Regions from separate parts of the Cobetia sp. PDI-23MA genome, predicted to be linked through region 3. Evidence: predicted binding sites of a transcription regulator. Region 3 holds the regulator's gene; each other region holds the start of a gene.

Region 1 (3,260 bases), 1.6 Mb from region 3:
TCTGCCAATGCCTGGCCGATGGCATCCTTGCGCGTCATCAAAGCCTCGGCAAGCTTGTGCATGTAGCCGGCACGCTCGGTGCTGGTCTTGGCACGCCAGCCCTTCTGAGCCTTGGCCGCAATGCTCACCGCTTCAAGCGCTTCGTCAGTGGTTGCTGCCTGCACCTGACCTACCAGTGCTTCGGTGGCCGGGTTGTAGACCGAAATCATCTCGCCCTGGGATGAGGCGACGAATTCGTTGTTGATGAAGTTCTTGTCAGTGCGCATGCATCACTCCTCCTGAATTTGGCCTACAGGCTATGAAGTGACGTCAAAGGTGTCAAATTGTTTTTCACATGTAGAAATAGATTTCCGTATATAGAATTTTTTGCGGGAGTTATGGGTGGGAGAGTACTGCTGGTGGGAATGGCGTGAAGATGATTTCGTACGCCATTGCCTACCCATGGCCATCAGTCTGGAAACAGGGAAATCAGCGTCCTGGCAGTGCGTTCAGCACCAACTGGTCAGCCTTGTTGCCGGGTACTCCAACGTTTCCTTGTTCAAGGTTTCATTGAAAGTCTTTCTCCGTGCCGCGGGTTTTTCAGCTAGGCAGCGAAAGATAGTGTCAGTCACTTCCCGAGACAGGCCTGCTGCCACGTGACGCAACAGCTCTTGCCGTTGGGCCGATGACAACCATTGACTATAAGGGGCATCTCCATGCTCACCTTGATCGTGAAATTTGACGTCAAGCCCGAACAACTCAATACCTTCAAGCAGGCCTTGGCTGACAACAAGCTGGGCTCAGCGGCTGAACCGGGGATGCTGGAAATGCGTTTCTTCGCGGCCAAGGATTCTCCCACCGCCATCCACGCCTGTGAGCTCAACCAGGCGGCTGTCATGAAATCCTGCAGCGTCAGCGGCACATAAGCTGGCAGGCCAGTGCGAGTCACGCGAATGTGATAGTTTCTGGAGCATCCAGCCGTTTGTCGGCGCAGAGTCCCGGGCATTTTCTTCGCCGGCGGGGCAAGCGGCGCCATGTTATTACCCGGTAGTGGCAACCCTCTTCATCTTTGGTCAGGACTCCTCGTCATGAGTGATGCGTATTACCTCCACCTTACCGATCGCCTGCGCGAACAGCTGAAGGACCCTGATGCCTTTGAAGAGGGGCGATTGCCTTCTGAACGCGTGCTGGCCGAGCGCTTCGATACCACGCGCGTGACGTTGCGTCAGGCGTTGGGGCAGCTGGAGGGGGAAGGGCGCATTCATCGCAGCAATCGGCGTGGGTGGTTCGTGTCGCCGCCGCGGCTGGATTACGACCCCACGCGTGACTCCGGCTTCAATGACTATGTGACGGCGCAGGGGCGGCGGCCACGCACGGAAGTGCTGCTGACCGATGTTCAGGCCTACCCACCGGCTGCTCAAGCGCTGGGCCTGGCGACCCAGACACCGCTCTATCATATTCGCCGCCGGCGTTTCGTGGATGAGCGAGCCGTGCTCAGCGAGTCGATGTGGGTGGTGCCGGAGCGTGCCCCGGGGCTGCTCGAGGAGGGCCAGTTCGGGGTGTCACTGTGGGCGGAGCTGCGTGGGCGCTACGGCCTCACGCTGGCCCACCGTGAGCTGCGCTTCTACTCCGAGTCGCTGGGAGAGCAGGCCGCCCGGGAGCTGGGGGTCGCCATGGGCAGCCCCGGGCTGACCGTGCGTCGGGCCACCTTCGATGAGCAGCATCGTCCCATCGGCTATGACGAAGAGCGCTGGCTGCACAATGCGCTGTGCATCACCGTCACGCTCAAGAACAAGCCCTGAACCCGCGCTGCAGGGACACTATATGAGGTAACACTGTTTCACTGGGCCTTCAACTGACTGTCACGGGGGTGTCATTCGGCCCGCTCATACTCTTGGTATATACCAGATGGCGAGAGCCATTCATTCCAAGCGTTGGAGAGTCCCGATGTCCTTCTTGACCCGTTCCTTCCTCACCCGTTCCTTGCTGGCCAGTGCCGTTGGTCTGGTCGTTTCCCTCAATGCCCAGGCGGCCACCGAGCTCACCGTCTATACCGCGGTGGAGTCCGATGATCTGCAGAAATATGCCGAGCGCTTCCAGCAGGCGCACCCGGATATCGACATCAAATGGGTACGCGACTCCACGGGCGTGATCACCGCACGATTGCTTGCCGAGAAGGACAACCCGCAGGCGGATGTGGTGTGGGGCCTGGCCGCGACCAGCCTGCTGGTGCTCGAGAAGGAAGGCATGCTGTCGCGTTATGCCCCCAAGGGAGTCGAGGCGCTGGATACCAAGTTCGTCGACCCCGCCTACCGTGATGGCCAGGACCCGTCCTGGGTCGGGATGGACGCCTGGGTCGCCTCGCTCTGCTACAACACCGTCGAAGGTGAGCGACTGGGAGTGCCCAAGCCGACGTCCTGGGAAGACCTCACGCGTCCCGAGTTCAAGGGCCACGTGATCATGCCCAACCCGAGTTCTTCCGGTACCGGCTATCTGGATGTCGCCAGCTGGTTGCAGCTGTGGGGTGACGAGGGCGGCTGGGAGTACATGGACCGCCTGCACGACAACATTGCCCGCTACACCCACTCAGGCTCCGCGCCCTGCAATCTGGCCGGTTCCGGCGAGGCCGTGGTCGGTGTGTCCTTCGCCTTCCGAGGCGCGCGCCTCAAGGCACAGGGCGCACCGGTGGACCTGGTCTTCCCCGAGGAAGGGCTGGGCTGGGACATGGAAGCCGCGGCGATCATGAAGGGCACCGACAAGCGTGAGGCAGCGCAGACGCTGATGGATTGGGCTGTGTCCAAGCCGGCCAATGAACTCTACAACGAAGGCTATGCGGTCGTGGCCTATCCGGGGGTGGCCAAGCCGATCGAGCATTATCCGGCCAACATCACCGAGATGATGATCGAGGCTGACTTTGCCAAGGCGGCCAACCAGCGGGATGCAGTGCTCGCCGAATGGCAGCGCCGTTACGACGGCAAGTCCGACAGTCAGTAAGTCACGCCCAGCCACCTTCGTCATTGCCCCGGCGCCTTGCGCCGGGGTCGGGAGTTTCTCGCATGTCTCTTGTGACCGCACCTCCGCGTCATCACGCCTCGACGCGCGGGGTATCCGCCCCTGCAGCCCGGGCGCCTGCGCGTGACGCAGCGCCTCAGGCACTCACCACGCGTTCTGCGTCGTCAGGCAGCATTCACCTCAAGATCAGCGGCCTCACCAAGCGCTATGGCCAGTTCACGGCCCTGAGCGAGATCGACCTCGCGATCCGCGAAGGCGAATTCGTGTGC
Region 2 (3,260 bases), 480 kb from region 3:
ATGACGAGCACATCGCCGTATTGAGCAATGATGGACATAGAAGACTCTTGGACAGATGGCAGGACGTCCTGACGGCGCTCAGCGCGCCATCAGGATCTGCAGTCGGGTACCGACCTTTTCCGCTTGGTCAGCCACATCGCCGACCCAATCAATGATCTTGTACAGGAAGATCACATCGACGGGCGGGAGACTGGCTTCCAGCGAGAACAGGGTCTGGCGGATGGCGATCTGCTGTTCGTCGGACTGCTTCTCGAGCTCATGCAGCTCGTTGATCAGCTTGTCGACCAGCTCGCTCATGTTGCGCCCGAAACCGGACTCGACGAGGTCTTCCAGTTCACCCAACGCACGACGCGCCTGGCAGACCGATTCGACCGCAGTCTTGAGATACTCACCCATGGCGGGCACCAGTGCGGTGGGTATCTGCATATGACGACCCAGCATGATCCCGGCGATGTCCTTGGTGACATTCGCGATGGAATCCTGGACATGGATCAGCTCGAGAAGGTCGGAGCGCGAGACCGGCAGGAACAGCGAGTTGGGCAGGTTGAGGCGCAGCTGCGTCTTCAACTCGTCCGCTTCACGCTCCAGACCACTGATGGTCTTGCGAATGCTGGCTGCCTGCTCCCAATCACCCTGCTCGCAGGCGTCGAAGAAGGTCAGCAAGTGCTGGGCGCACTCGTCGGTCTTGATGATGTGGGTGTGCAGCGCCTTGAAAGGCGAGCGCCCGAACATCGAAGAGAAAGGGTTGGTCGTTACCATAGTGGCCGTCGGCGTTAAGGATTGACGCGCGGAGTGTAGCAAAGCCTTTGTGACGATCACATAACTTTCATCGTAACGTCATGATACCGCCTTGCTGTTGTCATTTACGTAACAACAGCGGCAGTGCGGGGGAACACGAAGGATTCCAGAGGAGAGATTGTCATGTAGCGGCAGGACCCGTGGTCGCTGGCTTTATCCACTGTTCGTAATATAACCAAGGACGTGACGACAGGCAATTGCTGTCACCTCAATGTCATCATTCTGTCATATAAATGTGATTGTGCCGACAGCCGATACCCGCATGGCCTCCCCCCTCCTGTGCTTGCCTTGCCGCGGGCCAGGCGCGAGCATGAGAGGCATGAGCCTCGATCACCATGCACCATGCTTGCCGGAGGCTCTGCGGTCCTGGCGCCGCTGTCACCATCATCCGTCAGCATCCGTCTTCTTTCATCCGTACAGGGAGTGCCCATCATGGCGCAGGAAATCGAACTCAAACTGGCACTGTCTCACCCCGTCATTGATCGCGATGCCATTCTGGAGACACTGACGGGCATTGCAGAGCTGGCAACGGTCACCCCCAGGCGGCGCTGGCTGGCCAACACCTATTTCGACACCCCCGAGCATGCGCTGGAGCGTGCGCGCATGGCGCTGCGTCTGCGCCAGAGTGGTAAGAATGCCGACAGCACGGGGGCCCTGCGCCAGACGCTCAAGACCAGCGGCGAGAGTCATGGCGGACTGCATTCTCGCGGCGAATGGGAATGGGAGCTGCCCGAGGGCCAGACCGGCCTCGACCTCGACGGCCTGCGTGGCCTGCCGCCCTTGCAGGCGCTGGAAGACGGCGCCCGCGAGCAGCTGCTGAGTGCGCTCGCGCCCAGCTTCAGCACCGATTTCGAGCGTCATGCCTGGCAGCTCGACGTCAAGGCGACATGCAGCGACGAGAATCTGAGCGACGAGCAGGTCATCGTCGGTGTCGAGATGGCGCTGGACCTTGGCGCGGTGAAGGCAAGTGGTCGCGAAGTGACCATCCAGGAAATCGAGCTCGAGCTGACCGGCGGCGAAGACCTCGCCCCAGAGGTGAGAGAAGCCGTGCTCTGGCAGCTGGCGGATTCGCTGGCCAGCCACCTGGCACTGCGTCCGGCGGATGCCAGCAAGGCCAAGCGCGGCGCGGCGCTGCGTGATGGCGAATGGCATGAGAAGACGCTGGATACCACTGACCCCGGCGCGCTGCTGTCCGCCGCCATTGATGCACTCGATGCCCACGCCGACCGACAGGCGAAAGACGACCTCAAGTGGCACGCGCATGCGCTGGCCGCCCTGTCGGCCCTCGCATCACGGCTGGCCGCCTGTCAGCATCCCGGCCATATCCACGCGGTGGCGCTGGTCGAGGCGCTGGAAAGCAGCGACGGCGACGCCTCACAGGACTGGGCGACTCGCGACTTCGGCCAGCACAGCCTGTCACTGCTCGCGACGCTGCGCGGCTGAATCTCGGCACGACACTGACTGCCCAGCCACCAGGCGCTAGACCACTGGCTGATGGACAACGGCCGGGCAGTCACTGAAGGTCACACACTGAGACATCCCCGATACGCCCTGACATTCATCCGGCGTCATCACGCCCGTCAAGGAAGCCTGCATGCCTGAACGCCAGGGCCCTGCCAATGAATATGGCAGCACGCCGCAAAGCCCCCCAGCGTCACCCTCGCACCCCAGCGACTACGAGCCCGCCACGGGCCGTCTGCGCGCGCGGCTGTTTCACTGGATCTTCGAATCCGACACCAAGGCGGCCAAGGCCTTCGATATCGGTCTGATCCTGATGATCTTCGCCAGTGTCGCCGTGGTGATGCTCGACAGCGTGCCCTCGCTGAATGCGCAATACGGCGAGCTGTTCCGCATCATGGAGTGGGGCTTCACGATCATCTTCACGCTGGAATACGCCGTCCGCCTCTACTGCCTGAAGCATCCCGGCACTTGGGCCAAGGGCTTCTACGGCGTGCTCGATCTGCTGTCGATCGCGCCCACCTGGCTGTCGCTGCTGATTCCGGGTGCCCAGGCCTTGCTGGTGGTGCGCGTGCTGCGTGTGCTGCGCCTGTTCCGCGTGCTGCGTCTGATGGCCTTCGTCGGCGAGGGCCGCATGCTGGTCGAGGCCATGACGCGCAGCCGGCGCAAGATCCTGCTGTTCTTCATCACCGTGCTCAGCCTGGTCACGGTCTTCGGCGCCCTGATCTATCTGATCGAGCCACCCGAGGCCGGCTTCACCTCCATCCCCAAGGCGCTCTACTGGGGCGTGGTGACGCTGACGACGGTGGGTTATGGCGATATCGCGCCCATCACGCCGCTGGGGCAGTTCATCTCGGCACTGATGATGATTCTCGGCTACTCGATCCTTGCCGTGCCCACCGGGGTGTTCTCGGCCGAGGTTCTCAACGGCCTGCGCATGCAGCAGACCAGCGACGAAGCCTGCCCGGGCTGTGGTCGCGAAGGCCATGATCGCAACGCCAAGT
Region 3 (3,260 bases):
GGTAGCCGCAGCGTCGTCTGGCGGAGCAAAAGAAACGCCCCGCAGTCGCCTCCTTTCGAGGTGGCTGCGGGGCGTTCCGCGTTGGGCTGGCCTCCGACTCAGCTCATCACGGAGTCAGCCCATCACTGGGCTAGCGCACTGCTGGCCTGGGGAGCACTCGCCTGACAGGCGCGCTCGTCGGGGAAGTGACAGCGGAAGCGCGCACCCTCGCCGGGGTGGCTGTCGATCTCCAGATGGCCCTGATGGCGAATCAGCACATGCTTGACGATGGCAAGCCCCAGACCGGTGCCTCCCGTGGCGGTGCTGCGGCCCTTGTCGATGCGGTAGAAACGCTCGGTCAGGCGCGGCAGGTGGACCGGGTCGATGCCGTCCCCGTCATCTTCCACCTCGACCAGCAGGCCCTGGTCATCCGCCTTCCAGCGCAGGGTGATATGGCAGTCTTCGGGGGTGTAGCGCACCGCATTGAAGACCAGATTCGAGATCGCGCTGCGCAGTTCCTGCTCCTCACCGCGCAGAGACAGGCTGGCATCGGCCTCGATGGAGAAGGTGTGACGTCCCTGGGACAGGCCTTCGGCGTCGTCGCGGATATGGCCGAGCAGGGCGCTCATGTCGATACAGCGACCGTCGTCGGACAGTTCGTCGGTTTCCAGGCGTGACAGGGTCAGCAGGTCCTCGACCAGGTGCTGCATGCGGTCGGTCTGGCTCTTCATCTGACCCAGCCCACGCTGCCAGCGCGGTGGCAGGTCATCGGCGTAATCGGAGTAGGTCTCGAGATAGCCGGCCAGCACCGTCAGCGGCGTGCGCAGCTCATGGGAGACATTGGCCACGAAGTCGCGGCGCATCTCTTCAAGACGATAGAGGCGGGTGACATCACGCAGCATGACCAGACGTTCGTTGTCACCGAACAGGGTGATGGAAATCTGCAGCGTCAGGTTGTCAGACAGCGGCGACTGCAGCGTCAGCGGCTCGCGGTAGGCCAGCCGATTGAAGTAGTCGATGAAGACGGGGTCACGCAGATAGTTGGTGATGTGCTGGCCGCGGTCGTGGCTGGCCTTGAGACCGACCAGCTGCTCGGCAGCGCTGTTCCACCATTCCATGTCACCGTGGTTGTCCAGCATCACCAGGCCGTCGCGCATGGCCTCGGAGGATTCCTGGATACGGTTGAGGATGCTGCGCAGTCGCTCCTGAGTCTGGCGCTGGCCCTTCTGATAGCGGTAGAGACGATCGAGCAGGTCTCCCCACACGCCATCGCCGGGTGGTGGCTCTTCATGGGGATTGGTGATCAGCCAGGTATAGAGGCTCTTCAAGTGCTTGAGATGGACGAACAGATACAGCGAAAGGCCCAGTGCCAGGCCCCAGCCCAGATGGCCCAGCAGGCCACCGATCAGGCCGAAGCCACCGGCAAGGTAGCCGAGGCGCCATAGCTCGTTGGTCCAATAGCGCATGAATCCCTCAGGCCTGAGCGCTGAAGCGGTAACCGGTGCCGCGGACGGTCTGGATCAGATGCTGATGGCCTGTGCCCAGCGCCTTGCGCAGGCGACGGATGTGCACGTCCACGGTGCGCTCCTCGACATAGACGTTGCCGCCCCATACCTGATCGAGCAGCTGGCTGCGCGTGTAGGCACGCTCCTGATGCGTCATGAAGAACTGCAGCAGGCGATATTCGGTCGGGCCGACATCCAGCGAGTTGCCGTGGGCGGTGACGCGGTGGCTGGCCGGGTCGAGCATCAGGCCCTCGACTTCCACCGCCTCCTCGACCCCCTTGGGAGTGGTGCGACGCAGTACGGCCTTGAGACGGGCGACCAGCTCGCGCGGCGAGAAGGGCTTGGTGATGTAGTCGTCGGCGCCGGCTTCCAGGCCTTGAATCTTGTTGTCTTCCTCGCCCTTGGCGGTCAACAGGATGATCGGCAGCTCCGAGGTGGTCTCGTCACGCTTGAGACGCCGCGCGAGCTCCAGGCCACTGGTGCCCGGCATCATCCAGTCCAGCAACAGCAGATCGGGCTTTTCATCGACGACGATGGCGTGGGCGTCCTGGGCATTGTCTGCCTCCAGCACGCGGTAATCCGCCATTTCGAGGGCAACGGCGATCATCTCGCGAATCGAGGATTCATCGTCGACAATCAGTACGGTCTTGGAGCTCATCGCTAGATCCCATGCAGCAGTCGGCGCACGCGCCAGAATGACAAGTCGATGACGATTACAACCCGCTTATATGACAACCAGATGACAACCGCCAGCATGGCAGCTTGCACGCAAGCCTGCCAGCCGCCTTGGAGGCGCGGCAGGCAGGCATGAACCGTGGGCTGGGGAGCAACAGAGGGCAGGGATCGCTTTAAATTAAATAATGCGAATGTTTATGCAGGCGTCAGCTCATCGGCCAGGTCGCCAGGGCGATACCGGCGAAGATCAGCAGCCCCGTCCAATGATTGTTGAGGAACGCCTGGAAGCAGGGCGCACGCTCACGCTCACGGATCAGACGTTGCTGCCAGACGAAGGTGACGGCGGCGGCAGCCAGCCCCAGCCAGTAGAAGATGCCCAGCGCCAGGTGCAGGCCGATGCCGATCAATACCGCCAGCATGCCCAGCTGCAGAAGGCCGATCATCAGCTTGTCGGCCCGCCCGAACAGCACGGCGGTGGACTTGATGCCCACCTTGAGGTCGTCGTTGCGATCGACCATCGCATAGGCGGTGTCGTAGGCCACCGTCCACATCAGGTTGGCCGCGAACAGCCACCAGCCGTAGGTCGGCACTTCCTCCAGCGTCGCGGCGAAGGCCATCGGGATCGCCCAGCCGAAGGCGGCGCCCAGCACTACCTGAGGCAGATGATGGAAGCGCTTCATGAACGGGTAGCTGGCCGCCAGCAGCACGGCGACGATCGACAGCAGCACCGTGGTCAGGTTGGTGAAGCACACCAGCACGAAGGCGGCCGCGACCAGCCCCCCGAACAGCGTCAGCGCCTCGCGCTCCGAGATGCGACCCGAAGTCAGCGGCCGGTCTCGCGTGCGCTCGACATGCTTGTCCCAATGGCGATCGGCGTAGTCGTTGATGACGCAGCCGGCGGCGCGCATCAGGTAGACCCCGGCGATGAAGATCAGCAGGGTCGTGCGCTCGGGGATGCCATCTGCCGCCAGCCACAGTGCCCACAGGGTCGGCCACATCAGCAGCCAGGTGCCGATGGGGCGGTCCAGCCGTGTCAGGGCGAGGTAGTCGGCCAGTCTGGAAGGACGCGAAGCGGCGGAAGTGGATGACGCGGTCATCGGG

The links. The regulator PhoB, encoded in region 3, activates phosphate uptake and scavenging genes when phosphate is short. The targets are predictions, from matches to a motif close to TGTCATANNNNTGTCANA.
Region 1: a site for PhoB is predicted at 1,840-1,857, ahead of AC5WNJ_RS06585 (putative 2-aminoethylphosphonate ABC transporter substrate-binding protein). Genes of this name have one in related genera too.
Region 2: a site for PhoB is predicted at 1,011-1,028, ahead of AC5WNJ_RS01905 (CYTH domain-containing protein). Genes of this name have one in related genera too.

The regions. Positions count from the first base shown of each region.
Region 1 covers NZ_CM183352.1:1,529,295-1,532,554, forward strand. The annotation lists gene aldA (aldehyde dehydrogenase) at 1-266, opposite strand, end outside; gene AC5WNJ_RS06575 (putative quinol monooxygenase) at 696-905, shown strand; gene AC5WNJ_RS06580 (UTRA domain-containing protein) at 1,068-1,781, shown strand; gene AC5WNJ_RS06585 (putative 2-aminoethylphosphonate ABC transporter substrate-binding protein) at 1,927-2,973, shown strand; gene AC5WNJ_RS06590 (putative 2-aminoethylphosphonate ABC transporter ATP-binding protein) at 3,036-3,260, shown strand, end outside.
Region 2 covers NZ_CM183352.1:411,529-414,788, reverse strand. The annotation lists gene AC5WNJ_RS01915 (inorganic phosphate transporter) at 1-38, opposite strand, end outside; gene AC5WNJ_RS01910 (TIGR00153 family protein) at 79-759, opposite strand; gene AC5WNJ_RS01905 (CYTH domain-containing protein) at 1,231-2,241, shown strand; gene AC5WNJ_RS01900 (ion transporter) at 2,393-3,260, shown strand, end outside.
Region 3 covers NZ_CM183352.1:3,928,204-3,931,463, reverse strand. The annotation lists gene phoR (phosphate regulon sensor histidine kinase PhoR) at 123-1,445, opposite strand; gene phoB (phosphate regulon transcriptional regulator PhoB) at 1,453-2,142, opposite strand; gene ubiA (4-hydroxybenzoate octaprenyltransferase) at 2,366-3,256, opposite strand.